DNA from 4 places in the Citricoccus sp. K5 genome. Region 1 is predicted to be linked to each of the others. Evidence: predicted binding sites of a transcription regulator. Region 1 holds the regulator's gene; each other region holds the start of a gene.
What was found. The regulator LexA, encoded in region 1, represses DNA repair genes until DNA is damaged. The targets are predictions, from matches to a motif close to TCGAACANNTGTTCGA.
Positions count from the first base shown of each region.

Region 2: a site for LexA is predicted at 3,834-3,849, ahead of ruvA (Holliday junction branch migration protein RuvA). Genes of this name have one in related genera too.
Region 3: a site for LexA is predicted at 5,249-5,264, ahead of BOSE125_RS10290 (HNH endonuclease signature motif containing protein). Genes of this name have one in related genera too.
Region 4: a site for LexA is predicted at 2,518-2,533, ahead of BOSE125_RS08750 (HNH endonuclease signature motif containing protein). Genes of this name have one in related genera too.

Region 1 is NZ_LR732817.1:784,406-792,412, forward strand. Features, by position in the region: gene BOSE125_RS03400 (ATP-dependent DNA helicase) at 1-1,116, shown strand, start outside; gene BOSE125_RS03405 (hypothetical protein) at 1,113-2,009, opposite strand; gene lexA (transcriptional repressor LexA) at 2,015-2,758, opposite strand; gene BOSE125_RS03415 (LysM peptidoglycan-binding domain-containing protein) at 2,970-3,329, shown strand; gene BOSE125_RS03420 (Ig-like domain-containing protein) at 3,461-8,007, shown strand, end outside.
Region 2 is NZ_LR732817.1:1,578,716-1,586,722, forward strand. Features, by position in the region: gene secD (protein translocase subunit SecD) at 1-1,268, opposite strand, end outside; gene yajC (preprotein translocase subunit YajC) at 1,328-1,816, opposite strand; gene ruvB (Holliday junction branch migration DNA helicase RuvB) at 1,990-3,105, opposite strand; gene ruvA (Holliday junction branch migration protein RuvA) at 3,116-3,754, opposite strand; gene ruvC (crossover junction endodeoxyribonuclease RuvC) at 3,872-4,573, opposite strand; gene BOSE125_RS07115 (YebC/PmpR family DNA-binding transcriptional regulator) at 4,581-5,336, opposite strand; gene BOSE125_RS07120 (M3 family metallopeptidase) at 5,573-7,621, shown strand; gene BOSE125_RS07125 (alpha/beta fold hydrolase) at 7,652-8,007, opposite strand, start outside.
Region 3 is NZ_LR732817.1:2,308,303-2,316,309, forward strand. Features, by position in the region: gene BOSE125_RS10265 (AI-2E family transporter) at 1-625, opposite strand, end outside; gene BOSE125_RS10270 (ion channel protein) at 816-2,102, shown strand; gene BOSE125_RS10275 (N-acetylmuramoyl-L-alanine amidase) at 2,395-3,618, shown strand; gene rpsI (30S ribosomal protein S9) at 3,825-4,322, opposite strand; gene rplM (50S ribosomal protein L13) at 4,358-4,801, opposite strand; gene BOSE125_RS10290 (HNH endonuclease signature motif containing protein) at 5,384-7,210, shown strand; gene truA (tRNA pseudouridine(38-40) synthase TruA) at 7,233-8,007, opposite strand, start outside.
Region 4 is NZ_LR732817.1:1,977,125-1,985,131, forward strand. Features, by position in the region: gene BOSE125_RS08745 (sigma 54-interacting transcriptional regulator) at 1-263, shown strand, start outside; gene BOSE125_RS08750 (HNH endonuclease signature motif containing protein) at 381-2,399, opposite strand; gene BOSE125_RS08755 (VWA domain-containing protein) at 2,817-4,832, shown strand; gene BOSE125_RS08760 (bifunctional 3'-5' exonuclease/DNA polymerase) at 4,938-6,779, shown strand; gene BOSE125_RS08765 (acyl-CoA dehydrogenase family protein) at 6,897-8,007, opposite strand, start outside.

The sequences.
Region 1 (8,007 bases):
GGCCTGATACCGCGTGGACCGGACGAGGTCCAGCAGAACGCCCTGAAGGCGGTCCGCGATGCGGCCCGCCAGGGGCTGAGTGATTCCAAGCCGAGCGGGGGAGGTGCCGACTCCGCGGCCGACGGCGGGCGTCAGATGGCCCGATCCCGGATGCAGGACGTCCTGGACGTGGCCGAGCGGATGCTGGAGACCACTCCGGACACCAGTCACCCCGAAGTGCTCTGGGCGTCCCGTCCGGGCCACTTCGAGCCCGGCACCGGGTGGATCCCCGGGGACGAGTCTGCGGCTCCGATGCTCTACGTGGCCCCGCTGTCCGTGGCCGGCAAACTCCGCGAGGGACTCTTCGGCCAGGCCACGACCGTGCTGACCTCGGCCACGCTGGCCATCGGTGAGTCGTTCAACCCGGTGGCGGGATCCCTCGGTCTGATGGGCGAGGGGGCACCGGCCTGGACCGGTCTGGACGTGGGCAGCCCCTTCGACTACCCGAGGCAGGGCGTGCTCTACGTGGCACGGCATCTGCCGAAGCCGGGTCGGTTCGCCGCCCCCGAGACCTATGACGAACTCGAGGCACTGCTCAGGGCGTCCGGCGGAGGGGCCCTGTGCCTGTTCTCCTCCAAACGGGCCGCCGAGGACGCTGCCGCCGAGATGCGCACCCGGCTCGGTCCGAATCCCACGATCCTGTGCCAGGGCGACACCACGCTGACCGCCCTGGTGCGGCAGTTCGCCACGGAGGCGGACACCTGCCTGTTCGGGACCATGAGCCTGTGGCAGGGCGTGGACGTGCCCGGCGAGTCCTGCCGCCTGGTGGTCATCGATCGGATCCCGTTCCCGCGACCCGATGATCCCCTGTCCACGGCGCGGTCCAGAGACATCAGCCGGCATGGCGGCAACGGGTTCATGGCGGTCTCCGCCTCCCATGCGGCGGTCCGTCTGGCGCAGGGCGCCGGCCGGCTCATCAGGACCGCAACGGACCGCGGAGTGGTGGCTGTCCTCGACTCCAGGCTGGCGACGGAACGGTACGGTTCGTTCCTGCGTTCGACCCTGCCGGACTTCTGGCCGACGGCCGATCCGTCCGTGGTCCGCGGCGTGCTGGAGCGGCTGCGCCCCGCTGACTAGCGGATCAGCATCTCGAGGGCGCCGACCGTGCGAATGGCCCGCCATTCGATGCCAGGAGCCGTGCTCCAGGCCGGCCAGTCCACGGACCATCCGCCATCGGGCTCCTGGGCGGATGCGAGCCACCGGCGGTCCCGGGACATCACGGCCGCGGGGACCAGGCTGCCGTAGAGGTCCGTGGGGAAGGGGACCGTCCAGGGATGGTGGACCAGGTCGACCGCATGGATGCTCTCGTCCTCGGCGCCACCCTCCACGGGGAGGGAGCCGTTGGCGGACAACCGCTCACGAAGGGTGGCCAGAAATGGGCTGTCGGCCGAGCCCGTGGGAAGGCCGTCCGCTGCGAGGAACCTCAGGGCGTACTTGACCTCATAGGCTGGCAGGTCGCCGGCAGTCGCAGCCCGGGACAATCGGAGGCGGCACCAGTCCGAGGCGGCCTCAGCCCACCCGCCCGAGAACCCCGTCAGCAGGGCCGCGGCGGCGAAGCCATATGTGAGGTGCGAACCGCCGGGAACCGGTTGGACCCACGGCGCATGGGGCCATTCGAGGGAGGCCTCGGTGACGAAGGGCACGGAACCGTCCAGTCCGGAGGTCGAGGCCACCCATTCCAGTCCACAGCGCACCCAGGGGTGCTCGGCCAGATCCCATCCGGCCAAGAGGTCCAGGGCCGTCAGCGTGGAGAGCGCCTCACTCTTCGGTGACCGCACATCGGGTTCGAGGCCGTGACCGAATCCGCCGTCTGGATTGCGGTACGCCCCCAGGGCGGCCAGGACACCCTCGGTGCCGCCGCCGTGGAGCAGCAGGTCCACCCGGCGGCGTTCGAGCAGCCGCCCGTGGGTGTAGACGAACTCCTCGGCATCCGCCACGCGGACGCCCGGCGGCAGAGGCCGATGGTTCATGGGGCTCAGAGCGCCCGAAGTACCGTGACGACCTTGCCCATGACCGTCGCCTCGTCTCCGAGGATGGGCTCATACGCAGAGTTCTGCGGCAGCAGCCACGTGTGGCCGTCCCGCTGCCGGAAGGTCTTCACGGTGGCCTCGTCGTCCAGCAACGCGGCGACGATGTCCCCGTTCTGAGCGTTGTTCTGCTGACGCACCACCACCCAGTCGCCGTCGCAGATCGCCGCATCGACCATGGAATCGCCGGAGACCTTCAGCATGAACAGTTCCCCCTCGCCGGTCAGCTGACGCGGCAGGTTCATGACGTCCTCGACCTGCTGGTCGGCGAGGATCGGCCCACCGGCGGCAATCCGGCCGACCAGGGGGACCGGGACAGCATCACCGTCGGCGGCCCCGGTGTGCAGGGTCCGCACCGTCCCGCCCGGCGTGGCCGCCGATTCGGGGGGCATGACGGCGGACTCGACCACGAGGGCCAGGCCGTTCTCGTCCAGCAGGACCTCCATGGCCCGCGGACGGCCCGGATCCTTGCGGATGTAGCCGAGCTTCTCCAGCTGACCCAGTTGATGGGTGACCGATGACAGTGAGGCCAGGCCTGCCGCATCCCCGATCTCCCGCATGGACGGCGGATACCCGTGTGCGGCGATCGCAGAGCGGATGGATCCGAGGATGATCCGCTGACGGTCGGTGAGGGGCCGGACGCCGTGATCGTGATGCGGGTCCGGGGCGGGAGAGGGAATCCGGGGGGCCATTCGACCATCCGTTCTTATCGTGTCCGTCGGTCTTGGTGAAGTGTCTCGTGCTGGGTCGCTGGGTCTGACGGTACCGGAGTCACACCCTCGATTCAAAGATATGTTCGAATTTTTCTTGGCATGTCTCGAACAGGCGTGCTAGACATGACATCGAAGCAGTCGAACACACGTTCTATACGGCCCGGGGTTCCGGGAGGAGAGGCAGAAGAGCATGAGCACTGCAGCATCGGTCCAGACCCGCACGTCCGGCTCCGCCGGATTCCACCTGAACCGCCGTGGTCGTTTCCTCTTCGTGGGATTCCCCGTCATCGTCCTGGCGGCCCTGGCCGCAGTGGCCGCCGTCTTCTTCGGCGCCCACGGGATGGCGCCCGCGGCGGCCTCCGATGACCAGCCTGTTGCGGACGTGGAGACGGTCACGGTGAACTATGGCGACACCCTGTGGGCCATCGCCGGGCGCACCGCCCCCGAGTCCCCCCGCAACGAGGCCATCCTGCGCATCGGCCAACTGAATGATCTCGACAGCGGCGATCTGCAGCCCGGTCAGGTGTTGTTCGTCCCCGCTGGCGCCTGAACCTCCGCTGGCCCCGCAGAGACTGCCGCGGGATTCGTCTCCCTTCAGCCGGGCGATAGGATGGCCTGGGTCCGTAGTGGGGCGGATCCCTTGCTGATGACGGGGCACTCATGGGGAACAAGCGCAGGCAGATGAAGTCTGTGGCGACCCCGGTGGCCTTCTCCGCCGTCGGTGCCCTCGTGGCCACCGGCGCGTTCCTCTATCCCGGCTTCGACACCGCTGACCTCGAACTGCATGACGCCGGCATCTGGGTCACCCACAACAGTGGGGGATACGTCGGCCACCTGAACCACGAGTCCACCATCCTGGACGGTGGTTTCCGGCCCCCGGTGGAGGACTTCGAACTTCACCAGGAGGACGCCACCGCCCTCATGCTGGACCCGGCGTCCGGCGCCCTGACCGCCATTGACACCACCGCCATGGTCGCCGGCGATCAGATCATGCTGCCTGCAACCCAGGATTTCGCGCTGGGCGCTGGCGTCATCTCGGCCAGCAACCCCGCAGAGGGGGCCGTCTACGCCGGGACGGTGGACCCGACGCCCCAGGTCTCGACGGACGAACCGCTCTACGAGGCCGAGGGAGCCGTGACGTCGACGACCACGGTGGGTGGCGAGGTGTTCGTGGCGGACCTCGGCCGGGACACCGTGATTCGCTTCGCGGCCGAGGGTGAGCAGCCTGGTGCCCCGGTGGAAACCCGCCAGGACGGCCTCGAAGGGCTGTCCGGAATGCAGGACCCTCAGCTGGTGGCCGTGGGCGACGTTCCGGTGGTGGTGGACCCTGAGTCCGGCATCCTGTCCTGGCCAGGCCACTCCATGCAGGATGAGCGGCTGGTGGGCGCGGTGCCACAGCCGTCCGGTCCCGAGGCGGAGCAGTTGGCATTGTCCACTGAGCGGGACCTGCTCACCGTGGCGCTGTCCAACGGGGACATTCAGGCCATGAGCATCGTGCCGCCCACGGACGCCTCCGCCGGATCGACCACGCCCGCCGGTACTGACGGCAGTGTGGCGGCAACGGCCCCCGTACGGGTAGCCGGTTGCCTTCATGCCGCCTCGGCTGTCACCGGGCACTACCTGCAGGACTGTGACGGTGAAGAACAGGATCAGATCGTCCCCATCCCCGAGCTGACGGCCGGCGCGGAGCTGGTCTTCCGAGCCAACCGCGATGTCGTGGTGCTCAACGACACGACGTCCGGGACCAACTGGATGGTCCTCGACCAGATGAAGGTGGTCGCCAACTGGGACGACCTCGAACCGCCCCAGGGCGAGGGAGAGGAGACGGAGGAGGAATCCGACGAGGTCACCCAGGAGACCGCTCTGCCGGAGCGTCAGGAGGAGAACAGGCCGCCCGTGGCGGAAGATGACAGTTTCGGCGTGCGACCCGGCCGGACCACGCAATTGTCCGTCCTGTTCAATGACTCCGATCCTGATGGAGACGTCCTGACGGCCTCCCTCGAAGGTGACCAGCCCTCGGTGGGCACGGTGCAGGAGATCATCGACGGCATCGGGATGCAGATCGTCGTCCCGGAATCCGCGAGCGGCCGGGCCGCGGTGACCTATGTGGCGGATGACGGACGTGGCGGCACGGACACGGCCCAGATCTCCTTGCGGGTGGTGCCGGACAGTGAGAATCGGGGACCCACCCAGGAGCGCAAAGCGGTACTGCGCGTGCCGGCCGGGGAATCGGTGACGAGCCAGGTCTTGACGGACTGGATCGACCCGGACGGTGACGACCTCCAGCTCGTGGGCGCCCTGGCCGAGGAGCCGGATACCGTCCGGACCCGTCCAGACGGCCAGCTCACCTTCCAGGACAACACCGGCGAGGCCGGACGCCGGGACATCCAGGTCTCCGTGTCCGACGGGCGTGAGACCTCCACGGGCACAGTGCAGATCGAGGTCCTCGAACGCGGTTCGATCCATCCGCCGATCACCCAGGCCGACCACGTCACCGTCCAGGCAGGGCAGGAGGTCACGTTCTACCCGCTCGAGAACGACACCGACCCACTCGGCGGCCAACTGCGCCTCTCCCAGGTGGCTGCTGTGGAGAATGCGGAGATCGACTACTCGGCGGCCGGGGGATCGGTGCAATGGTCCTCGGATGTCGCTGACACCTACTACGTCGAGTATCTGGCGGCGAACGAGTACGACTCCGCCCCGGGGCTGATCCGGGTGGACGTCGTGGAGAGTGAGGAGAGCGCCGGACTGCCGGTGGCCGTGCGTGACATCGCGCTGTTGCCGGCAGGCGGTCAGACCCTCGTCAACGTCCTGGGCAATGACACCGACCCGGCCGGCGGCGTGCTGGTGGTGCAGGGGGTCCAGGATGCCACGACCGAGTCCGGGGCGCCGGCCCCGTTGAAACTGGCCGTCGAGGACTTCAACCACATCCGGGTGGTGGACACCGGTGGGATGACCGGTCCGGCCACCTTCTCCTATTCGGTGTCGAATGCCCAGGGCACCTCCCAGGGTGAGGTCACCGTGGTGCCGCTGCCGGAACCGGAGGTCATGCAGCCGCCCATCGCCGTCGCGGATGCGGCGAACGTCCGCGTCGGTGATGTGGTCACCATCGACGTCCTGGCCAATGACACCCATCCCAATCAGGAAGAACTGACCCTGAAGCCCGAACTCGACCGCCAGGTCGCCGAAGGCCGCGGGATCGGTTTCGTGTCCGATGGAAAGGTCAGGTTCCGTGCCGGCAGTGAGCCCGGACGGGCCACTCTCGCCTACACGGTGCGTGCCCCGGACGGACAGGAGGCCTCGGCCACCGTGGAGATCACCATGGTGCCGATGGATCGCGAGTCCAACAACCCGCCGGTGCCTCTCTCGGTGTCCGCCCGCGTGCTCTCCGGAGAATCCGTGGCGGTGCCGATCCCGTTGGACGGGATCGATCCGGACGGCGACTCCGTCACCCTGGAGGGCGTGCAGTCGCCGCCCACCCAGGGGTCCGTGCGCATGGAGAAGGGCCGGCTGGTGTATACCGCCTCCAGTGCCGCCACGGGTTCTGACCACTTCACCTACTCGATCGTGGACCGGCTGGGCGCCCGGGCCACCGGCACCGTGACCATCGGGATCGCCCAGCCGCTGAGCACGAACCACCCGCCGGTGGCCCTGGACGACTCGGTCGAGGTCCGGCCCGGGCGCACCTTCACCACGAACGTCCTGACCAACGACGCCGATCCCGACGGCGATCAGGTGACACTGGTGCAGGATCGATTCGCCCCCAGCGAGCCGGAGGTGCCGGTGGACATCGTGGACGGACGGGTCCGCGTGGTCACCCCGGAGACCGAGGGTTTCCTCAACATCGGTTACACCATCGCCGACCCCGCCGGCGCCACCGCTACGGCCACCCTCTCCATCCGCGTGGATGAGGAGGCCCCACTCATGCCGCCTATCGCCCGCGACGACCTCGTCGGTGTCGAGGAGATCGACGGCCGGGAGCAGATCTCCGTCTCGGTCTTGGACAACGACGAGGACCCCGATGGCGCCGTGGAGGACCTCGAGCTCGGCGTGGACGAGGCCGCCCAGATGGCCGGTGCCCGGGTGGAGGGCACCAACGTGGTCCTCCCGGTGCAGCCGGCGGCACAGGTCATCATGTACACGCTGACGGACGTGGACGGCGGGGTGGGCCGTGCCTTCATCCTGGTGCCGGGCAACGACCACCGCGCGCCGTGGCTGACCACCACCGAACCGTTGCGCGTGGTGGCCGGCGAGGACCTCCGCGTGGACCTGACCGATCACATCGGTGTCCGTGACGGCCGCACGCCGCGGCTGACGGATGACAGCTCGGCGTCCGCCACCCCCGCTTCCGCTGCGTTCACCGTGGGATCGGCCACCGAGGTCCGGTTCACGGCTCCGGCCGACTACGCCGGTGGCGCGTCGGTCAACGTGACGGTGACGGATGGCGAGGATGGCTCGGACCCGAACGGGCTGGTGTCCACGTTGTCCATCCCCATCACCGTCGAGCCGCGTCCGGACGAGAACAATCCGCCGACGGTGCAGTCCAGCTCGCTGCAGATCGAGCAGGGCGGCGACCCTGTGACCCTGGATCTCGGTCCTCTGGCCGCAGATCCCGAGGGCGACGAGCTGACCTTCTCCCGCGGTCAGGTCAGCGGCGAGTTCGCGGCCGAACTCGACGGGTCCGAGCTGACGGTAACCCCCTCATCGAACGCCGAGCGGGGTACGACGGGCACCGTGGCGTTCACGGTGTCCGACGGCGAGGCCGAGCCCGTCGCCGCAGAGATCACCGTCGACGTGGTGGGCACCTCCCGGCCGCTCCCGCGCGCCCTCGATGACGAGGTCCCGGAGGCCCGGTCCGGCGAACCCGTCACGGTCAACGTGCTGGAGAACGACATCAACCCCTTCGAGGGAGAGGCGCCGCTGACCGTGACCGCGGCCCAGGTTGCGACGGGCGAGGGGACCGCCGCGACGGACGGCTCCACCGTGACCGTCACCCCGGGGCAGGACTACTCGGGCCGGATGCAGGTGACCTACACGGTCCAGGACCTGACGTCCGACCCCGCACGGGAGGTCCAGGGCAACATCACCGTGATCGTCAAGGGCCGTCCGGACGCCCCCGGCGTTCCCCGGATCGAGTCCGTGGACGACCAGACGGTCGAGCTCTCCTGGGCCGCCCCGCCGGACAACGGCGATCCGATCACCGGGTACACCGTGACGGACACGACCAC
Region 2 (8,007 bases), 790 kb from region 1:
CCGTTCCGCAACTCGTCCTTGATGCGTTCGAAGTAGACGATGAACGAGTCCGCCGTCAGGCCGATCGCCACGATCAGACCAGCTATGCCGGCCAGGGACAACCGATAGTTGTCCGACCAGCCCAAGAGGACGATCGCCAGATAGGTCAACACCCCCGCCACCACGAGGGAGGCCATGGTGACCAGCCCCAGCAGGCGGTACTGGAAGAAGGAGTACACCGCCACTAGTGCCAGGCCGATGAGCCCGGCGATGAGGCCGAGGCGCAGCTGGTCGGCACCGAGGGTGGCCGAGATCTGCTGTTCAGACTCGATGGTGAAGCTGATCGGCAGCGCGCCGTACTTCAGCTGCTCCGCCAGGGCCGCGGCGGACTCCTCGGTGAAGTTACCGGAGATCTGGGCCCGGCCGTCGGTGATGACGGCCTGGGACTGTGGCGCGGAGACGACCATGCCGTCCAGGACGATGGCGAACTGCTTGCGCGGATCGCCCTCCTGGAAGGGGGTCAGGCGCTGGGTGACCTCGCGGAAGGCATCCGCGCCGGCGTTGTTGAAGGTCAGGTTCACGGCCCACTGGTTGGTGGACACGCCGGTGGCCGTATTGACCAGGCCGTAGTCGGCGTCGGCGATGTCGGTGCCCGGGACCTCCACCGGTCCGACGATGTACTTCACGCCCTGATTCGGATCGCAGACAATCGCAGCCTCGTCCGTGGGCAGGGGCTCCCGGTTCGGGTCCTCGAGCACGGCGGGACAGTCATAGGTCTCGAACTCGGCGGCCAGTTCCGGGGTGATCCAGTTCGGGTCCGAGCCGTTCTCGGGCTCGGCCGTGGGCTCCGGGAACTCCTCCACCGGGGTCCGCTGGTCCTCCGGCGTCGCGGTGAAGGAACCCATGGTGATGACCGGACGGAACTCCATGTTGGCGGAGGCCTGGATCAGCTCACGGGTCTCCTGGTCCGGGACGCCGGGCAGGGACACCACCACATTGCGACCGCTCTGGGTGGTGATCTCCGCCTCGGAGACACCGGAGCCGTCCACACGCTGGCGGATGATCTCCACCGCCTGGTCGAGCTGCTCCCCGGACACCTCCTGGCCACCGGTGACTTCCGGGGCGAGCACCATCTGAGTGCCGCCTTCCAGGTCGAGGGCGAGCTTGGGGGCCAACTGGGCCTGGCCGGTGGCCACGCCGACACCGAGGATCGCCGCCAGGGCGACTATCAGGCCGGCGAGCCACCAGAGGGTGCGCTTGGCGCGTCCCCGGGGGGTCTTATCTGACATGGAGGGCTACGGCTTTCGGTTCACGGGACGAGGGCGGGCGTCTGCTCGGTCCGACGGTGTCAGGCAGAGGGGCGGTCCGTGCCGGGACGCTGATCATCCGGGCCGTTGCCATCGGTCTCGTTGCGGTCGGTGCCGCCATTGGCCTCTTCCAGGCCGGCCGGGGAATCCGGGACGGTGGTCTCCGGCTCACCCACCACGGCGGCACCGGCGGCGGGGTCCACGGCCTTGCCGATGGCCTGCAGGTGCACGGTGGCCGTGTTACCCGGGGAGATCTCGATGACGGCCTTGTTCTCTTCCTTGTCCACGGACAGGATGGTGCCGAACAGGCCCATGGTCGTCATGACCTCCACGCCCGGGGCGAGCGACTGGTGGAGCTGCTGCTGCTGCTGCTGAGCCTTCTTGCTGCGGCGGAACATGCTGAAGATCAGCAACGCGAAGATCGCGAGCATGATCAGCAGGAAGGGGTCGAACGGGAGGCCGCCACCGCCTTCCGGATTGGCGCCTTCGGCGACAAGCGGGACAGTTGGGGAGGCGATCAGCTGGGTCACTTCGGGGACACCACATTCCAGAGTCGGGGCACAGGACAACCCGATTAGTCTACGGGTAGGTTCGCACCGTCCATTCAGCCGCGCCCTCCCGGGGCACATTGTTCACCGATTTCCCAGAAACGCCCCGAACCCGGGGACAGAAATCAGGACCGAGTTCAGGGATCAATCCGACTTCAGGGATCGAACAGCGTGTCGGCCTCGTCAGCACCGTCTGGCCGGCTGGAGTCCGCACCGGCATCACGTGCCGCCGGAACCGACCAGAACGCCGCACCCGGGGAATCGGGGGGCGGGGCCAGGCCCAGATGCTCCCAGGCGGCGGGCATGGCGATCCGGCCCCGCGGGGTCCGCCCCAGCAGCCCCTCGCGCACCAGGAAGGGCTCCGCCACGGTCTCCACCGTCTCGGTCTCCTCCCCCACGGCGATGGCCAGCGTGGACAGGCCCACCGGTCCCCCGGCGAACTTGCGGCATAGGGCCTCGAGCACAGAGCGATCGAGACGGTCCAGTCCCTTCTCATCCACTTCGTACATCTCCAAGGCGGCGGAGGCGGCGCGCGAGTCCACCTGGTCCAGTCCGCCGACCAGGGCCCAGTCGCGCACCCGGCGCAGCAGCCGGTTGGCGATGCGCGGCGTTCCCCGGGACCGGCTGGCGATCTGGGTGAACCCCGCGGAGTTGACCTTCATGTCCAGCAACAGGGCGGAACGGCGCAGCACCAGTTCCAGTTCCTCGGTGCTGTAGAACTCGAGGTGGCCGGTGAAGCCGAAGCGATCGCGGAGCGGCCCGGGCAGCAGCCCGGCACGGGTGGTGGCCCCCACCAGCGTGAACGGCGGAATCTCCAGGGGGATGGAGGTGGCGCCGGCCCCCTTGCCGACCACGATGTCCACCCGGAAGTCCTCCATGGCCATGTACAGCATCTCCTCGGCCGGGCGGGACATCCGGTGGATCTCGTCCAGGAAGAGCACCTCCCCCTCCGTCAGGGAGGACAGGATGGCGGCCAGGTCGCCGGCGTGCTGGATCGCCGGTCCGGAGGAGATCCGCAGGGGCGCATTCATCTCCGCCGCGATGATCATGGCCAGGGTGGTCTTGCCCAGTCCGGGCGGTCCGGACATCAGCACGTGGTCGGCGGTGCGGCCGCGCAACCGGGCCGCCTCCAGGACGAGCGATAGCTGCCGGCGGACCCGCTGCTGGCCCACGAAGTCGTCGAGGTTCTTGGGACGCAGGGCGGTCTCGAGCTCCCGCTCCTCACCCTCAGCTGCCCCGGCCACGAGCCGGCCGTCTGGCTGTTCCGTCATGCGCTACCGCCTACCGGCCCGACCTGGCGGACTGTCCCTGGCCGAGATGGCGCAGCGTGGACTTGAGCACGCTGGCGACCGTGCCGGACTCCTCGAGTTCGGGCTCATGCCGGATGGTGTCCCGGACGGCCTTCTCGGCGTCCTTCTCCGTCCAGCCCAGGCCGGTCAGTGCCTCCAGGACGCGGTCCATCCATGGCATGGAGCCGGCCAGGGCCGGCTGGTCCTCGGTCCCGGGGCCGGTCGCCCCCGTGGGCACGAGCTTGTCCGTCAGTTCCAGGACGATGCGCCGCGCGCCCTTGGGTCCGATCCCTGGGACCTTGGTGAAGGCCTTGTCGTCCCCCGTGGACGCCGCCACCCGGACCGCCTCCGGAGCGTGGACCGCCAGCACGGCCAGGGCCAGCCGGGGGCCGACGCCGGAGACCCCGAGCAGCACCTCGAAGACCTCCCTCTCGTCCTCCGTGGCGAAGCCGAACAGGGTCATGGAGTCCTCGCGCACCACCATGGAGGTCAGGACCCGTCCAGCCTCGCCCAGGTGGAGCCCGGCCAGCGTCTGCGGGGTGGCGGAGAACCGCATGCCGAAGCCGGACACGGTGAGGACAGCGTGGTTCAACCCCACGGATTCCACGGTGCCGGTCAGGGACGAAATCATGCTCAACTCGCTCTTCTCGGAATAGCAATTTGGACAACAGCCGGACGACAGCGGGTCAGGTGCCGGACAGCGGCCCGGTTCGAACGTATCTACGAAGACCCTAACCCATCACGGGGTTCAGATCCGGGAACCGCCGTTCCAGCCCTTCGAGCCCCGGCTTCGCTGCTCGGCGGCGAGCCAGGCCTGCTGGGCCGGCGTCGATCCCCCGGTGCGGCGTCCGCCGGAGCCGCCGGCCGGCGTCGGGAACCGCGAGGCACGCTGGGGGCTGGTGAGGTTGCCCGTCTCCAGTCCGCTGCCCATCAGCCCGCCGCGCCAGGCATGGGTGATGGCCAGGGCGAGGGCATCGGCGGCATCGGCGGGCTTGGGCGGGGCGTCGAGGCGCAGGATCCTGGTGACCATGGCGGTGACCTGGTCCTTGTCCGCGGTGCCGCTGCCGGTGACCGCGGCCTTCACCTCGGAGGGGGTGTGGAGCGCCACCGGGATGCCCCGCCGGGCGGCCGCGGCGATGACCACGCCGGAGGCCTGGGCGGTGCCCATCACGGTCGGCGTGTTGTTCTGCGCGAACATGCGCTCCACGGCCACGTGGTCCGGGCTGTGGCGGTCGAGCCACTCGTTGATGGCCTCGTCGATGGCGAGCAGCCGCAGGTCGAGCGATTGTTCGGCCGGGGAGCCGACGACCGTCACGGCCACCAGGGTGGCGGTGCGGTTGGGCGCCACGTCCACCACCGCGATGCCGCAGCGGGTCAGGCCGGGATCGACACCGAGCACCCGCAGCGGACGCGGTGCCCGGCGTCCCGTGGCCCCGGGGCTGAGGGTCAAGGGCGGATCAATCCTCGTCCAGCTGGGCAAGGACCTCCGGCGAGATGTCCACGTTGGAGTAGACGCTCTGCACGTCGTCCAGGTCCTCCAGGGCGTCCTCCAGGTTGAAGTACGTCTTGGCGCCCTTGGCGTCCAGGTCCACCTTCATGGTGGCCACGAACTCCATCTCGTCCGTGTCGTACTCGATCCCGGCCTCCTCCAGGGCGGTGGCCACGGCACGCAGGTCGGAGGGGTCGCACAGGATCTCGAAGGAGTCCCCGGACTGCATGACCTCCTCGGCGCCGGCGTCCAGCACGGCCATCAGGATGTCGTCCTCGGTGTGTCCCTCGGCCGGCAACCGGACCAGGCCGGTGCGGTTGAACAGGAAGGCCACGGACCCCGAGTCGGCCATGGTGCCGCCGTTGCGGGTCACCGCGGTGCGGACGTCCGCGGCAGCACGGTTCTTGTTGTCCGTCAGGCATTCGACCATGAGGGCGGATCCCTGGGGCCCGCGGACCTCGTAGATGATCTCCGTGTACTCGACGACCTCACCGGTCAGGCCGGCACCGCGCTTGATGGCGCGCTCGATGTTGTCATTCGGCACTGACTGCTTCTTGGCCTTGGTGACCGCCAGCTCGAGGGCGGGGTTTCCGACGAGGTCCGGCCCGCCGGCACGCGCCGCCACCTCGATGCCCTTGACGTACTTGGCGAAGGCCTTCGCGCGCCGCGAGTCGATGATGGCCTTCTTGTGCTTGGTGGTCGCCCACTTGGAATGCCCTGCCACGTGCTCTCCTCTCCGAGCCGGCCATGCCGGAGCACGGCCCGCATCGGCTGTTGGTGATGATCGGGTTCGTCCTGGCCCGGACGCCGCGGTGCCGGGCCCCTGCCGCTGCGGGCAGAAGTCTGGCTTCGATTCTACGGGAGGAGCCGCCGGTGCCCCTTCCGTGCGGGACACGGTGCGGTCCGTCCGACCCGTCGGCCCCTGTCCAGGGGACGCGAGATGTGAAACAGTTGCTGACTATGACGACCGACACCTCCTCCGCCACGAGCACCAATCCCCTCCTGGCGCCGTCCCCGCTGCCCTATGGGCTCCCCGACTTCGCCGCCCTCGACGACGGGCACTTCCTGCCCGCCTACCGTGCCGGCATGGCCGAACACCGCGCCGAACTCGAGGCGATCACCGCGGATCCCGCCGAGCCGACGTTCGAGAACACGTTCCTCGCCTTCGAGCGTTCGGGGCAGCTGCTGCGCCGGGTGCACCAGGTCTTCTCCAACCTCGTGGCCGCCGACGGCACCGAGGCACGGCAGGAGATCGACGAGGAGATCAGCCCGGAGCTGTCCGCCCACTGGGACGCGATCCACCTCGACGCGGCCCTCTACAGCCGACTGGCGAGGGTGGACCTGGATGGCATCGGCGGGCCGGAGTCCGAGGACCGGCGGCTGGCCGAGGAGAGCCTCAAGACCTTCCGGCTGCTCGGCGCGGACCTCGACCATGAGGCGAAGGTGCGGCTGGCGGCCATCAACGAGCGGCTCGCCGTGCTGTCCTCCCAGTACGGGCGCCGCATGGTCGCGGAGAACACAGCCTCGGCCGTCTGGTTCGGCTCCGCCGGGGACGTGGCCGGGCTCTCCGAGCAGGACCTCGCCGCGGCCGCGGCCGCGGCCCGGAACGCCGGGCACGACGCCGGCTACCTCCTGACGCTGTCCATGTTCACCTCCCAGCCCTGGCTGGAGACCCTCGAGAACCCGGAGTCGCGGCGGCGCGTCCACGAGGCCGCGTGGCAGCGCGGCACCACCCCGGGGGAGAACTTCGCCCTGGACCTGGCCGTGGAGCAGGCCGGCCTGCGCGCCGAGAAGGCCGGCCTGCTGGGCTTCTCCAGCTGGGCCGACTACGCGCTGCAGGACCGGACCGCCCCGAGCCTGGACGCCGTCCGCGACCTGCTGGCCCGGATCATCCCGGCCGCCACCGCGAACGCCCGCCGGGAGAGGGCCGAGATCGAGGCCGCGGCCGGCCACCCGGTGGAAGCCTGGGACTGGCCGTTCTACGCGGCCCGTATCGAGCGGGAGAGGTACCGCGTGGACACTTCCGCGCTGCGCTCCTACTTCGAGCTGGACCGGGTTCTCACCGAGGGGGTGTTCGCCGCCGCGACGGCCCTGTACGGCATCACCTTCCGCGAGCGCCCCGACCTGCACGGGTACCAGCCGGATGTCCGTGTCTGGGAGGTGCGGGAGTCCGACGGCAACGAGCTCGGCTTGTTCGTCGGGGATTTCTTCACCCGTCCCACGAAGTCCGGTGGAGCCTGGATGAACTCGTTCCGGGAGGCGTCCACGTTCTTCGGCGAGCGCCCGGTGGTGAGCAACAACCTGAACATCCCGAGGCCGGGAGCCGGTGAACCGGCGTTGCTGACGGTGGACCAGGTGAACACCCTGTTCCACGAGTTCGGCCACGCCCTGCATGGTCTGCTGTCCTCCGGCCGGTACGCCACGCTGGCCGGGACCGCCGTCCCCCGCGACTTCGTGGAGTTCCCCTCGCAGGTCAACGAGATGTGGATGTACTGGCCGGAGATCGTCTCCGCCTACGCGCGCCACGTGGAGACCGGGGAGGGGATAGAGCCCGGGGTGCTGGCGGCCATCGAGGCCTCCTCGCTGTGGGGCGAGGGCTTCCGCACCACGGAGTACCTGGGGGCGACCATGCTGGACCTCGCGTGGCACTCCCTGGCACCGGGCGCCACGGTGGAGGATCCGCTCGCCTTCGAGGCCGATCAGTTGCGGGCGGCCGGCCTGGATCCGGACCTCGTGGCTCCCCGGTACCGCTCGAGCTACTTCAAGCACATCTTCGGCGGCGGGTACGCGGCCGGGTACTACTCCTACCTCTGGTCCGAGGTCCTGGACGCGGACACCGTGGAGTGGTTCCGTGCCCACGGCGGGCTGAGCCGGGAGAACGGCGAGCGCTTCCGTTCCGAGTTGCTCGCCCGCGGCAATACTCGCGACCCGATGGAGTCCTACCGCCGGTTCCGCGGCAGCGATGCGGACCCGGAGCACCTGTTGCGGCGCCGGGGGCTGCTCGGCTGAGCTCCGGTGCCGTCGCCTGCGCGGCTCAGCTCAGGTGGAGGAGGCCGTGAGCTGGGCCAGCCCGGGCCGGGGTGAGGTCAGCACGGCGTGCAGCCACAGGCGGCACGCGTGGTCCCACTTCTCCGGGTCCACATTCCACTCACGGGTATGGCGCGCCAGGTGGAACCGGACGAAGGTGACCAGCTGGGGGACCTTGGCGGCGAGTTCCATGGACGGGCCCACCGGGACGAAGTCGTCATCCTCCGAGTGGAGGATGAGGGTCGGCACCCGCAGGTGGTCCGCGCGGGAGAGCCAGTCCATCGCCTTGAGGTCCACGGGCGCGGCGAGGCCGGTGGCCCACCGTCCGGCCTTGTTGCTCATGAGCCACTGCCCCAGCCGCCCCACGG
Region 3 (8,007 bases), 1.5 Mb from region 1:
AGAACGCCGAGGACAGCCATCCGGCGAGCCCGGTACCCAGCGACAGCGCCCCGCCCGCCACGAACGCCCAGAACGACGACTGCCCGGTCAGGTCACCGAGCCCCTGGATCAGTGCGTCGGCTCCACCACTCGTTGCCGCGTTCACCGTTTGCACCCACGCCTGGTTCGACAGCTCGGCCAGGCTGCCGGGCAGGGAGCGCACCAGCTCGGCACCTTGCCTCAGGACGGGGGGAATCACCAGGACCAGAGTTCCTCCGGCGAGGAGCGCAAAGGCCACGGCCACCACGAGAATCGCCCTGCCTCTGGATAGGCCCCTCCGCCCCAGCACGTTGACCAGGGGATTCAGCGAGAGCGCGATGAACAGCGCCGCGAAGACATTGAAGACAACCCCGGACATGATGACCAGCGCCAGCGCCAGCCCGATGGCCACGATGGCGCCCCAGGTCACCGCGAAGCCCCTGGCAAACGGCGACAGTGGGCCCGGTGAAGGACGAACGGGGCCGGAGGATCGATGCGTCTGCGCACGTCGGGAACTCGTTCCCGCCAGTCGGGGCGCAACCACATGACCGCTGACGAGGAACTCAAACGCGGAGCGGCCGCGGCCCCTGACTGCATGCTCGTTCATGCTGACTCGATCCGCTGCCGGAGTACGACGGTCTCACGCAGGTGCGCCACCCCACCGGGGCTTTCCGCTCCTCTGGATGGCCTCGGCGATTCCACAGCCTGAAGGCTGCGCCTGCACATAACTGTCCACCCAGCCCGCACCCGTCGGATCACCCGCGCAGGATGATTCCGGATCCGGCGGACTGAGGACAATGGCTGGTGTGGACGGACACAGGGCACCTTCGACAACCACGCTTCTGGGTTTATCGGTACCGGCGATCATTGTGGGGGTCATTTCGGCGTTGGGCCTGTTCCTCGTGGAGGAAGCGGCCCACCTGCTCGAACACCTGCTGTGGGTGAGCCTGCCGGCTATCTGGGGCCTCGATCCTGACTCGGGATGGTGGATCTTCAGCGTGCTGAGTTCGGTAGGGCTGGCCGTCGGCGTCATCGTCTCCTTCGCCCCGGGCCATGGCGGTCGGGACTCCGCAACCGTCGAGCTGGTGGCTCCGCCGCTGACACTCACCGCGGTGCCCGGGCTCGTCCTCGTGACCGTGCTGGTCCTGGCCGGCGGCGTCAGCCTCGGGCCAGAATCCCCCATCATCGCCATCAACACGGCGCTGCTGGTCGCGCTGGTTGCCAAGTTCTGGCCCCGCATCGACGTGCACCTCGTGGTCCTGGTGACCGCTGCGGGCACGATAGGGGCACTGTTCGGAACCCCTGTGGCGGCCGCCCTGGTCTTCACCGGCATGGTGGCGGCCGCCACGACCGGCGGCGCGCTGTGGGACAGGCTCTTCCTCCCGCTCCTTGCCGCTGCGGCGGGCTCGCTGACCATGCGTCTGGTCGACGGCCCCCAACTCTGGGCCACGGGGTTACCGTCCCTGGGGACGCCTCAGCTGGCGCATCTTCTGGCCGGCGCCGTGGTCGCCTGCGCCGCAGCACTGTCCATTCTCGCCGGGGCATCCGTGTTCCGGCCCTTACACACGCTTTTCCGTCGGCTGCGACGCCCGCTCCTCTACACGACCCTGGGCGGCATCATCCTGGGAGGCCTGGGGGCGCTTGGCGGGCCCCTCACCCTGTTCAAGGGTGGCCAGCAGATGGCAGATCTCGTCCGGGCGGCGGAAGACTATACGACTGTCCAGCTCCTGCTCATCGTTGCCGTCAAACTCGCAGCACTGGTGGTCGCGGCCACCGCCGGCTTCCGCGGGGGCCGGATCTTCCCGGCCGTGTTCATCGGGGCCACGGTGGGCCTAGTGGCCCAGTCAATCGTTCCGGGCGTTCCGCTGGGTCTGGTCATCGCTTGCGGCATCCTCGGGGCCGTTCTGGCTGAATGCCGGGACGGTTGGATCGCGCTCTTCATTGCCATCGTCGTGGTGGGCGACATCTCCCTGTTGTCGATCCTCTGCATGGTGGTCCTTCCCGTCTGGCTCCTCGTCACACACGCACCGAAAATGATGGTCCACACCGTGCCACGCCAGCAGGTCTCCGGTTCCACCGTCTAATCGGGCGAAACCCCGGTGATCCGTGGGGATGAGGCGGCGCAAGGAATGGCTCAGCCGCCCCGGACGGGCACGCGGCTCAGACGAGTGGCGGAATGGGCGTGCGACCGAAGCTGCCGAAGGAACCGGGGTGGCCGACGTCGTTGGTTCCCCGGCGTTTCTACCGGCATTGACGCAGGTCACGTGCGTACGGTGGGGTCACCGTCTCAAGTCGACCACCACCAGCAGTCCGTCCCTCGCGTGCTTCCCCAGCAGTCCCCCGCGAGGTGGCGAGCCGTTCTGAATGGAGCCTGACGTGACAGACCACATCACCGCACCCGCCCCCGCGCCTGCACCGGCGTTCGCCCCCGCGGCCACAGCTGCAACCTCAGCTGCGTCCGCGCCCGTTCCCACCCGACCGGCCCGTGTGTCCCGACGCCGGCTGCTGCAGGGCACTGCCGCTCTCGGCGGCGTCATCGCGTTCGGGACCGCCGTCTCCGCCTCCACCACCCCGGCGTTCGCCGCCACCGTGAGCCGGCCGGACATCATCTCCACGAACGACTGGGGTGCCTCGGCCGCCAAGGGGTCACTTCCGACCCTCACGCGCCGGCCGACGCACCTGGTCATCCACCACACCACGCACGTGAACTCGGACGACTTCTCCGATGCCGCAGCCAAGGAGGTGGCCCGGCTGATCCAGCGGAACCACATGACCAACGGCTGGGCGGACACCGGGCAGCAGTTCACCATCGCCCGCGGCGGCCAGATGCTCGAGGGCCGGCACGGCTCGCTCGACGCCGTGGTGGACGGGACCCGATTCATCGAGGGCGCGCACGCCTACGGCTTCAATGACCAGTCGGTGGGCATCGAGGTCGACGGGATGTACACCAACGACGTCCCCACGGACGCGCAGTGGAGCTCCCTCGTGCATCTCAGTGCCTTCATCTGCCAGCGGTACGGACTTCACGTGGACCGGATCATCGCCCACCGGGACGTGCCTGGCGCCCAGACGCTGTGCTGCGGGGACACCTTCTACGGCAAGCTGTCCGCCCTGCGTGATGAGGTGGCCTCGGCGCTGGCCAACGGGGTCGACGGCGGCTCGGGCCCCTCCGGCGACTACCCCACCGTGCGCCTCGGTGACGAGGGCGAAGCCGTGCGCCGGGTCCAGGTCACCCTCAAGGTCATCGGCCATGATCCCGGCGCGGCCGACGGCGTGTTCGGCCCCGCGACGGAGAAGGCCTTGCGTGCGTACCAGTCGTCGCTCGGCACCGGCGTGGACGGCATCGCCGGTCCTCGTACCTGGGGCGCCCTCGCGACGCACCACGCGGCCGGCTCGACGGTGAGTTCCGGGGACAGCGGCACCGAGGTCGAGTATCTGCAGCGGGGCCTGAAGGCCTCCAGCGGCGTCGACCTGGCCACCGATGGCCACTTCGGGGAGCAGACCGAGGCCGCCGTCTCCGCCTACCAGAAGGCACGCGGGCTGACCGTGGACGGGGTGGGCGGCGCCGAGACGTGGGCCGCACTGAAGCACGGGCAGTAGGCCGCCGGCAGTAACTAGGGCGGTCCTCTCGCGGGCAAAGACAGAACCCCGTGGTCCCGTTTCCACGAAGGGAACGGGACCACGGGGTTCTGTGGGCCGACGCGCGCCGGGTGACCGGTCGGCGTCGTGCGCAGGAGTGCTCCCGCGCTACTGTATGCCGGGCGAGACCGCCGAAGCGGCCCCGCCCACCAGGTGCAGCGTGAAGATCAGCGCTTCGAGAACTGCGAGGCCTTGCGGGCCTTCTTGAGGCCGGCCTTCTTGCGCTCGACGACGCGGGCGTCACGCGTCAGGAAGCCGGCCTTCTTGAGAGCGGCGCGGTTGTTCTCGCGGTCGATCTCGTTCAGGGCGCGGGCGACACCGAGGCGCACGGCACCGGACTGGCCGGAGGGGCCGCCGCCGGTGATGCGCACGATGACGTCGTAGGCACCCTCAAGCTCGAGGAGCTTGAACGGATCGTTGACTTCCTGCTGGTGCAGCTTGTTCGGGAAGTAGTTCTCGAGGCTGCGGCCGTTGATGGTCCAGGCGCCGGAGCCCGGGATCAGGCGCACGCGGGCGATGGCCTGCTTGCGGCGCCCCACGGCGCCGCCGCCGACGGTCAGCGCGGGGCGCTCAGCGACAGCAACGGTCTCGGGGGCATTGGTGGACTCGGAGGTGTAGCTGGTCAGCTCCACTTCCTCGGTGGACTCATTCTCATTGAGAGTCATGGTTCTCCTTGAAAGATTGTGGTGGTGCTGACCCGTTACTGGGCGACCTGGCCGATTTCGTATGTCTTGGGCTGCTGGGCGGTGTGGGGGTGCTCGGCACCGCGGTACACCTTGAGCTTGTGCAGCTGCTCAGCGGCGAGGGAGTTCTTCGGGAGCATGCCGCGGACGGCCTTCTCCACGGCGCGCACCGGGTTCTTCTCCAGCAGCTCCGCGTAGGAGACAGAGGAGAGACCACCCGGGAAACCGGAGTGGCGGTAGGCGCGCTTCTTCTCGAGCTTGGCGCCGGTCAGGGCCACCTTCTCGGCGTTGATGATGATGACGAAATCGCCCATGTCCATGTGGGGGGCGAAGGTCGGCTTGTGCTTTCCGCGCAGCAGTGTTGCGGTCTGGCTGGCAAGACGACCCAGCACGACATCAGTGGCGTCAATGACGTGCCACTGGCGGTCGGCATCGCCGGGCTTCGGGGTGTACGTACGCACGTTGTTTGCCTTCGTGTTCGGTGTCGGTTACAGATTTCCGGCCCGCGGCGGTGAGTCCATGGGCCAGTCACTGAGTTCATCGGTGCGCAGCCGGTACGCCAGGTGAGGACTGGAGTGAGGCCGGGTCCGAAAGCTTCCCGGCGGCGCCCTGGGCTATCGCGACCATGCAACCAGGCCACCCGAGGGTACAGCGAATCCGGGAAAGGACACGCACAACGAAGGTCAATACTACCGTGTCCGCGCAGTAGGGGCAAAGCAGCTGGAATTCAGGCGAGTTCTGGAGGGATTCAGGAGGGTATCAGGGGAATCAGGGGAATCAGGGGAATCAGGGGAATCAGGGGAATGGAGCATGGCGGACTACTCCACAGGTGACTGATCACGGCGTGTCATCCACAGATTTTCAGAAGCCCTTTTCGGCGTCCGCAGGGTGTGCTCGAATGGACTCATTCGAACACATGTTCCCATCCTGTGGGGCAGGGAACGGGCAGAAGCCACCTTCACCAGCGGCGGCGAATGGGTACGGAAAAGCACGTTGGGGAAAGCAAGACTCAGGGGACATCAGATAGGGGAAGGAGGGCGGGCATGACTGACGACCACGAGTACCAAGACGGACTGGAGCGCCAGGTCGAGCACAAGAACGAGCAGAAGAACGAGCACAAGGATGTGGACGATCATGCCTCAGGGACCGCCCCACTCCCTTCTCTGAACTCTCTGGACGAGCTGCCGCTCGGTCACCTGACGGCCTTGCTGCAGGAGGCCACCCGAGCCGTGGTGCATCGCCTGTCCGGCCCCGACGCCTTGCGCGAGTTCACCGCCATGGCTGTCCCCGAGGACAGCGGCGGTCGGGACTGGGGAGCCATGCTGTCCTCCCTTCCCGACGAGCCGGATTCGGACGCGGCACCAGGGCTGGCTGTTGCCTCTGTCCCTGACCCGAACCCTGTCCTGCCCCCTGTCCTGACCGGGGATGCCTCCACTCATGCCGACGCTGTCACCCTCCCGGTGCTGCACCAGGTCCTGGAGACCGTCGGGCGATCCGTTGCGACGGCCCAGATGACCTTGACGGGCCACACGGTGGAGGCCTTCGACAATCCACCAGAACGCCGTCGCCTTCTCGGACTCCCTCAAGGGAAGACCGCCTTCCGAGATGCCACCGATTACCTCAAGCTCGCCCTGCGGATCGACGGGACCGAAGCTCGGCGCCGGACGCGTTGGGCGGCTTCCCTTCGGCCGACCCGCGCGCTGACCGGTGAGTCCCTGCCTCCCGCCCTCCCCCTGCTGTCCGCCGCCGTCCACGAAGGGAAGTTGGACCGTGCCGCCGTGGACGTCATCACCACGGCCTTGGACAACGTCCGGCAGATGGCCCGTCGCGTGGAGGCCGACCCACAGACCGTCTCCGACCTTCTGGATGACGGCGAGGAACGCCTGGTGGCGCAGGCCGAGTCCGTGGACCCGGGCACTCTGCGCAAAGTCGCGGCCCATTGGCTGAGGTGGGTCGAAGCGGCCGTGGATCCCGACGGCTCCGAGCCGAACGACGCCACGCTGCCCCAGTTGCAGGGACTGATCCGCAAGGGGGAGCGCAATGGACTGCACCAGTGGCTGCTCGCGGTCAACGATGAACAGAACGAGTACCTGCTGACGGTGGCGAACGCCGCCACCAATCCCCGTGCGTCCTACCGCGGCCCGTCGATGGAGGGTGCGGAAGGTAGTGCAGCTGGGAGCGAGGGTTTGGATCAGCTGTTGACGGCGGAGGTCCAGTCCGAGGAGGACGGTTCGTTGACGGCGGTCACTGCCGTCGACCCGCGCTCAACCCAGCAGAAACAACTCGACGGGCTGATGGCGTGCATCGCCGGCGGCCTGGCCATGATCGAGTCGGACCAGCTTCCCTCGACGGGCGGCACCCGCCCCCAGGTCTCAGTCCTGATCGACTTCCATACCTTGCTGGGCGATCTGCAGAAGGCCGGCACGGTCACCGCTGAAGACCTCCTCCAGTTCGAGTCCTCAGCAACCTTCACCGGTCCGATCCATCCCGGCACGATCCGGGCCATGGCCTGTGATGCGGACATCCTGCCGGTGGTGCTCGGGTCGAGCGGCGAGGTGCTCGACGTCGGCCGCGCGCAGCGACTCTTCCCCGCCCGGCTCCGGCAGGCGGTCGCTGCCCGCGATGGAGGGTGCGCCGCACCCGGTTGCTGGATCCCGGCGCCGTGGTGTGACGTGCACCATGTCGAACACTGGGAACACGGCGGACCCACCTCTGTCGACAACGGGGTCCTACTCTGCAACCACCATCATCACGCCGTCCACGCCGGCGCATGGGACATCGACATGGACTCCGGCCGGCCGTGGTTCATACCGGCTCCCTATCTGGATCCACGTCGACAACCACAGCGCAATCGGTTCTGGCGGAGATAGACCCATGGATCTCGGCCATCAGTTACACCACGGTTCGACGCGCCCGTGTCCCAGCGGCGCGGAAGGCCAACGCACGGGGATCGGAGTCGACGTCGGGGTATTCGACGTGTTCCAGGACCAAGGCGTGCGGCGGTGCGAGCCGCGTCTGCGAGTCACGGACCATGGCCTCCAGACGTTCGCTGACCCAGCCGGCAGGATGTCGCCCCTCCCCCACCTGAACGACGGCTGCCACGAGGGCACGGACCATGTTGTGACAGAACGCGTCGGCCTGCAGGTAGGCGGTGATCAGTCCGGATTGCCCGTCGCGGATGAAACCGAAGTCCTGCAGTTCACGGATGGTCGTGGCGCCCTCCCGCGGCTTGCAGAAGGTCAAGAAGTCGTGGAGACCGAGCACGGCTTTCGCTTCGGCGTCCATCAATTCGGCATCCAGCGGTTCCCTGTGCCAGTACGTGGATCGACGGTTCAGCGGGTCTCGCGTCTCAGAGGAGTCGCTGATGGCGTATCGGTACGAGCGCCACAACGCCGAGAACCGCGCATCAAACCCCTCGGGCGCCAAGGATGCTCCCGTCACCACCAGCGCACCCCGTTCGCGGCTCAGAGCGCCGCTGAGACGCCGCACCAAGGTCGACGCCGGCCCGGCCTCGTCAGGATTCCGCGTCACCGCGTTCCATTCGGCCTCGGTCAGATCAAAGTGCACCACCTGACCACGGGCGTGCACCCCAGCATCGGTGCGACCGGCGACCACGGTGCGAACGGGGCGACGGATGATCATGGCCAGCCCGTCCTCAAGGGCGCCC
Region 4 (8,007 bases), 1.2 Mb from region 1:
ACGACGAGATCGACCAACGACTGCGCGTCCTGGCTACCCGAGATTCCACCCCGCAGACGGACTCCGGCGAAGACCCCACAGCAGGAGGCTCCACAGCAGGAGGTCACACAATAGGACACAACGCTGGCGGACAGGCACCGGATGCGTCCGGCGGGCAAGCACTCGGACATCGGGCCGGCGCCATCGAGTTGGCCCTCGAGGGCCTGTATCTGGCCCGCGAACTCTCCAAGGAGTCTGACGACGGCCAGACCGTCTACGGCTAAAGGTGCCTCTGGCCATCCCAACGCAGACCGTCTACGGCCAAGGGGGCCGCTGCCCATCCCAACGCAGACCGTCTACCGCTAAGGGGGCCGCTGCCCATTCCCCCGTATCGAACCGGATCACGCCGCACCTCGCTCGTCTGCTTCGCCACCGCTTTCGCCATCGTGGCTCTCGTCGCGCTCACCGCAACCGTGACCGTCACCGTCGTTCTTGCTTGAGGGTTTCCTACCGTTCGTCGTGGTGGAATTACTGGAGCCAGTCCGCCAATAGTGATTGCGACGCGGCGTCTGGGTGGGATCGTGATAGCGAGCCGGAATGAACCACGGAATCCCGTCGACGACCTCGATCTCCCAGGCTCCGGCATGCACGGCATGGTGGTGGTGCGAGCAGAGCAGTACTCCGTTGTCCACACTGGTCGGACCGCCGTGTTCCCAGTGCTGGATGTGGTGCGCTTCGCACCACGGGGCATAGATGGAGCAGTCCGGTGCCGCGCAGCCGCCGTCCCGGGCCGTGATCGCCCGTCTGAGCTTGCGCGTGAAGAGCCGCTGGGACCGTCCCACGTCCAGCACCTCTCCCGTGCCGCCGAGCACAATCGGGATCAGGTCACTGTCACAGGCCAGCTGCCGGATCATGGCCGGACTCACCGGCCCGGTATAGGCAGCCTGGGAGAGCAGATGACCGGTGGCCTTCGGCGAAACGGTGGCTTGATGCTCCCCGACCTGTCCGGCCAGGGTCTGGTAGTCGATCGTCACCAGCACCTGGGGCCGTGACCCACCGCCAGCGTCCGGCCGGTTGGCTCCCACAAGGCCCTCTGCCCCGTCCCTCGGCCACTGGGCGGGCATCGAGGTGAGGGCCAAGGCACCGGTCAGGGCGCTCACCAGACCATCGAGCCGCTTCTGCGCCGGACTGCGCGGATCCAGAGCCGCCCTCTCTCGGACCTGGCCGGCCCAGGGCTCCGCAGCGGTCTCGATTCGCAGGTCAGCCGCGCTTCGAGTCGCCGTTCCACCCTCGCACCCAGTCAACGCACCGGAGTCGACTTCGGGCTTGCGTTCGCTTTCGCTTTCGCTTTCGCTTTCGCTTTCGCTTTCGCTTTCGACCACGATGTCGTCTGTATTCTGAACCCCAAAGTCGCCGCCTGTGTTCTGAACGCCGGCGTCGATTTCTGTACCGGCACCCTCGTCCTTGCGCGGATCTTTGCGCGGGTTGGCGGCATCGGCGGCGATGGTCTGCAGGACCTCATGCTGCAGATCCGTAGCCATCAGCAGCCACCGATGCAGGTTGGCTTGGCCTCTGCCCTGGTAGAACAACCCTTGAGCTGCGTTGGCCTGGGCGTCCGTCGGCTCCAGGCCATCCGGGTTGACCAGCGCATCGAAGCGCTGGCGCCAGTGCGAGCAGACCTTCTTCACGGTTTCAGGATCCGACTGGCCGGCATGTCCGACGAGGATCCGCTCCCCCTCCGTGACCAGACCGTGGACGAACTCTGGATCGGCACCGGCCAGCCCAGCATCCCGGACAGCCTCAGCCAAGGTTGCCGCCACGGTGTCCACCGAGGCCGAATCCATGGTTGCCCCGGCCACGGCCCGAGCCAGCTCAGGCATTTTCGGAGCGACCACGGCATCGGGTTGCAAGCTGGCGGGATCACGGCTGGCCAGCACGCACTGTGCCCGCGCCACTCTCCTCTTCGCCTCGACTCGGTGGATCCGCAAGGTCTGCCGGAGATAGTCCGCGCCATTGCGGTACGCAGTCTTGCCCTCCGGTATCCCCAACACCTCACGCCGGGTGGTGTGGAGGTCGAAGATCCGATCCGTATGCCCCGCCAATCCGGTCCGAGCCGAGTCGAGCCACCGGGACAGTTCCTCCACCTGAGCCAGAACGACGGGCAAGGACGCCGCCGATGCCTCGCTTGGAGGGATGTCAGCACCAGGACCTGTCGCCGTCTCACCGGGTGCCTCGTCGGCAACATGGACATAGAGGCCCCACTGCGCCGACCGATCGACCTCCGGCTCCTCAGCGAAGCGGTCGAGGTACCCCAACAACCCGGGATCAGTGGCCCGTGCGGCCACCTCCTCCACCAACACGCGGGTGATGGCCAGGAGCTCGGGCAGGTCCAGAGAGGACGCCCCATCCTTATCGATCAACACTGTCCTTGCCACCCCCATCCTTCTCATACCGGCACGGCCCATCCATGTCATGCCCAATGACGATTCGCCGGCTGTTCGACAGCTGAGACCGTCGATCGATGCCCACCGGGTGGACTAGTACACATATTCGAACACGCGGCACGGACATGGTAAAGGCCGCGTCCTGGGCCTGGGGACAACACACCGAGCATGGGGCTCCTGTGCAGGCCGCGGCGCCGAACGCGACACAACTGCACCGGTGAGCCACCGGCGATCCCAAGACCCCAAGACCCCCGCAACGGGTCCGGAGAACCTGATGGTGCCGGCGTCGGGAAGACGGGTCCGGAGAAGCGGAAAAACCTAGTGGTGCCGGCGTCGGGAAGACGTAGAGTGGCGATGGAAGGCTGAGGCCCCTCGTCAGGGGAAGGAGTCACCGTGAGACACCACCAGTCCTCACGTTATGGCCGCTACGACGGCGGCCCCGATCCACTCGCACCACCGATCGACCTCTCCGAGGCACTCGACGCCGTGGCGGACGACGTCATGGCCGGATACTCCCCCGCGCAGGCCCTGCGCGAGTTCCTGCGCCGCGGCGGACGGACGATGGCCGGTCTGGACGAACTCGCCGGCCGCGTCCAGCAGAAGCGCCGGGACCTGCTCAGCCGGCACGGCCTGGACGGCACCCTCCAGGAGGCGAAGAAACTGCTGGACGAGGCCGTCCTCGAGGAACGCAAACAATTGGCCCGTGACATCCGGATGGACGACACCGACCGGGCCTTCCGGGAGATGCAGCTGCAGAATCTCCCTGCTTCCACGGCCGCCGCCGTCACCGAACTGGCCGATTATGACTGGAAATCGGACACCGCGCGCCGCACCTTCGAGGAGATCAAGGACCTGCTCGGCCGCGAGCTGCTCGACCAGCGGTTTGCCGGCATGAAGAGCGCGCTCGAGAACGCCACTGAGCAGGATCGGACGGCCATCGCCGCCATGCTCCGGGACCTCAACGATCTGCTGGACAAACATGCCCGCGGCGAGGACACCCCTGAGGACTTCCAGAACTTCATGGCCCAGCACGGTGACCAGTTCCCCGAGGACCCGAACGACATCGACGAACTGATCGATACCCTCGCCGAGCGCTCCGCCGCGGCCCAGCGCATGCTTCGATCCATGTCCCCGGAACAGCGTGAAGAACTAATGGCCCTGTCCGCACAGGCCTTCGGCTCAGCGGACCTCCTGGACCAGCTGAACCGTCTCGACGCCAACCTCCAAGGCCTGCGCCCCGGCGAGGACTGGACCGGTGCCGAACAGTTCGACGGCGACCAGGGACTCGGCCTCGGAGACGGCACCGGGGTCTTCCAAGACCTGGCCGAACTCGATCAGCTCAGCGACCAGCTCGCTCAGTCCGTTCCCGGTTCCACCCTGTCAGACGTGGACGTGGACCGGCTGGCCCGCCAGCTCGGGGACGAGGCCGCCGCCGACGCCAGGACTCTCGAACGACTCGAGAAGGCCCTCAGGGACAGCGGCCTGCTGCGACGCGGCACCGACGGGGACTTGAAGCTCTCTCCGAAGGCCGTGCGCAAGCTCGGCACATCCCTGCTCAAGGATGCCGCCGGCCGCCTCTCCGGCCGGCAGGGCCAGCGCGATACCCGGTTGGCCGGGGCTGCCGGCGAACTCACCGGATCGAGCCGAGCGTGGCAGTACGGGGATGTCGAGCCCTGGGACGTCACGCAGACCATCACGAACGCGATCAGTCGCACGGTCGCCGAGGGCAGGAATCCCCGGACCGGCCTGCGGATCGAGGTGGCCGACGTCGAGGTCCAGGAGACAGAGGCCCGCACCCAGGCGGCCGTGGCGCTCCTGGTGGACACCTCGTTCTCGATGGCCGCCGAGGGGCGCTGGGTGCCCATGAAGCGCACCGCCCTGGCCCTCCACCACCTCGTCGCGACCCGGTTCCGCGGCGACCAGCTGCAACTCGTGCAGTTCGGCCGCTACGCCCAGCGAGTGGACATCGACGAGCTCACCGCCCTGCCGCCCATGCGCGAACAGGGCACCAATCTGCACCACGGGCTGATGCTCGCCACCCGATTCTTCCGCCAGCACCCCACGATGCAGCCGGTGCTGCTCATCGTCACCGACGGCGAACCGACCGCGCATCTCCTGCACCACGGCGACGCCGGCCCCGAGGCGTGGTTCTCCTACCCGCCCGACCGCGAAACGTTGCGCGCCACCATCGCCGAACTCGACCGCGTCGGCCGGCTCGGTGCGGAGACCACCTTCTTCCGGCTGGGATTCGACCCGGGATTGGTGGAATTCCTCGCCGCCATGGCCCGCCGGGTGGACGGCCGCGTGGTGGCACCGGATGCGGAGGACCTGGGCGCCGCCGTCGTGGGCGAGTTCCTCCGCTCGCGCTCGCACCCATCGGACCGACCGGGTCCGGACTGGACTGACTGAAACTGACTGACTGAAACGGACTGACTGGGGCCGGCTCCCGAGCGTCCGCCCGTGTCCGGGGGCACCTGGAGACATCTGGGGGCCCGGGTCGGGTTGAATGGGTGGATGCACATCGTCCTGGGCCCGGCGCCTGATCAGGCACCCGGCTCCAGTTCCGGGCATTCCGGGCATTCCGGGCATTGGCTACCCGTGCTGGTCGACGACGGCCGGCTCGAGCCCCTTCCCCCGGTCACCACCGCCGCGCTGCCCGATCTGGTGCGCACTCTGCCCGCACGGCTCGGCCTGAACCCGGAGACTGTTCGCTGGGTGTTCGCTTCCGTGACGAGGGACTACCGGCCGCTGCTCGAGGCCGGCGTGGAGATCGGCCGGTGCTGGGACCTGGGTCTGTGCCAGCGCATCCTGACGACCGCAGTCTCCAACACCTCCACCGGTCCCGCCGGCACCACCACCGGTTCCTCCAACTCGTCCACGTCTCCCGGGACCCCCTACTCCCCCACCGTTTCCATCCCGGTGCTGGAACCCGAGCCGTGGGCAGCAGAGTCAACACCAGCCGCACGGGCGGATCAGGGAACGTTTTTCGATCTGCCCTCAACCAACCGCAGAGGGCAGGACACGCCCGCTGCACCTGATCTGGCTCGCGAACTGGTGGCCCAGCTGGACGCGGTGGCGGCATCTCGACACCGTCACCGGCTCAAGCTGCTGTTGGCCGCCGAGTCCCAGGGTGCCCTCATCGCGGCGGAGATCCTGCACGAGGGCCTGCCCTGGCGCCGGGACCTCCACGAGCGGATGCTCGCCGAGGTACTGGGCCCGCGTCCGGCGGAGGGACAGCGCCCCCGACTCCTGCAGGAGCTCGCTGAGGACATCGCCGTCACCCTCGGAGTGCCCGGACTCAATCCGGATTCACCCCAGGACCTGTTGCGCGGGCTCAATCTCGCCGGCATCCGCGTGTCCTCCACCCGGGCCTGGGACCTGAAGGGCTGGGCAGCCGAAGGCGGCGCCGACTCGCAGCGGCGGTCCGGGTTGATCTCCGGCGTGCTGGAGTACAAGCGTCTGTACCGGCTGTGGACGGCCAACGGGTGGCATTGGCTGGACGAGTGGGTGCGGGACGGCCGCTTTCATCCGGCCTACTCCGTGGGCGGGGTGGTGACGGGCCGGTGGGCAGCCCACGGCGGTGGCGCCATGCAGATCCCGGCAGTGGTCCGGGACGCTGTCCGAGCCGACCCGGGTCATCTGCTCACGGTGGCCGACGCGTCCCAGGTGGAGCCGCGCATCCTGGCAGCGATGTCCGAGGACCGAGCCCTGGCCGAGGCCGGCTCCGGTCATGACCTCTACCTGGCCGTCGCCGAGCAGGGCCGGCGCGCCGGCTCCGAACTCGGCGAGCGATCCCGGGCGAAGGTGGCACTCCTGGGTGCCATGTATGGCGCGACGACGGGTGATTCAGCGGCGCTGATGCCCCACCTGCGCCGGTTGTTCCCCGAAGCCATCGCCCTGCTGGAGCGCGCGGCGCGGCGCGGTGAGGAGGGCGGACAGGTCTCCACCTGGCTGGGGCGGACCTCCCCGCCGTCCGCGCCGGAATGGCTGGCGGCCACCGCAAACGTGTCCACGGCCGAGGCGGAGGCGCGGGCCAGGACGGCGCGCCGGTCGGCCGGCCGGTTCACCCGCAACTTCGTCATCCAGGGCACGGCGGCAGAATGGGCCCTGTGTTGGATGGGTGAGATCCGCCGGCGATTGCGGGTAGGCCGCGATGACGGGCTCCCGATGCGGACTCGCCTGGTGTTCTTCGTCCACGACGAGGTGGTCCTGCACGGCCCCGCCGAGGAGGCGCCGGCCGTGCATCAGATCGTCACGGAGGCGGCGCAGGCCGCCGGGAGGCTGCTGTTCGGGGCGGCCCCGGTGGAGTTCCCGCTCTCGATCTCCGCTGCCGAGTCCTACGCCGCGGCCCACTGACGCGGCCGATGTGCCCGGCGCGCCCGACGTGCCCGGCGCGCCCGATGTGGCCGACGTGCCCAACGTTCCCCCAGCACGAGAACCCCCACATCCGAATCTCAGAACTTGACCCTCGGTTCAGAGCCCGAGATCGCGCCCGATGAGCTCCTTCATGATCTCGTTGGAGCCGGCCCAGATCTTGTTGACGCGGGCATCCTTCCAGGCACGGGCCACCCGGTACTCGTTCATGTAGCCGTAGCCGCCGTACAACTGGACGCAGTGGTCGATGACCTCGTTCTGCACGTCCGAGGCCCAGTACTTGGCCTTGGCCGCATCCACGGCGGAGAGCTCGCCGGCGGTGTGGGCCATGATGGCGTCGTCGAGGAAGGCCTGGGTGACCTCGACCTTGGTCACGAGCTCGGCCAACAGGAACTTGTTGTGCTGGAAGGCACCGATCGACTGCCCGAAGGCCTTGCGCTCCTTGGCGTAGCCGATGGTCTCGTCCAAGATCTGACGGGCGTGGGCGAGCCCGTAGACAGCGGCGCCCAAGCGCTCCTGCGGCAGGTTCCTCATCATCTGGATGAAACCGGTGTCCACCTGGCCGATGATGTTCTCGGCCGGGACACGGACATCCGTGAAGAACAGTTCGGCGGTGTCCGATTCGGGCTGGCCGACCTTGTCCAGCTTGCGGCCCCGCTCGAAGCCCGCCATCCCGGTCTCCACACCGAACAGGGTGATGCCCTTGGCCTTCTTCTCCGGACTGGTGCGGGCGGCCACCACCACCAGGTCGGCGGAGTAGCCGTTGGTGATGAAGGTCTTGGACCCGTTGACGACCCACTCGTCGCCGTCGCGCACCGCGGTGGTCTTGAGGTTGGCCAGGTCGGAGCCGCCGGACGGCTCCGTCATGGCGATGGCGGTGACGATGGAGCCCTCCGCCACACCGGGCAGCCACCGGGCGTGCTGCTCGGGGGTGCCGAGATCCACGATGTAGGGCGGCACGATGTCCGCGTCGATGCCCACACAGGAGGAGATGGCGAAGCTGGCCTTGGCCAGTTCCTCGAAGACCACGGCGTTGAAGCGGTAGTCCTGCGGATATCCGCCGCCGAACTCCTCCGGGACCTCCAGTCCGAGCAGGCCCTGCTGGCCGGCCTGCAGCCAGAACTCCCGCGGCAGGCCCTTGGCCTCGGCCCAGGCCTCGATGTTCGGGGTGACCTGGCGGCTGACGAACTCGCCTACGGCATCGCGGAAG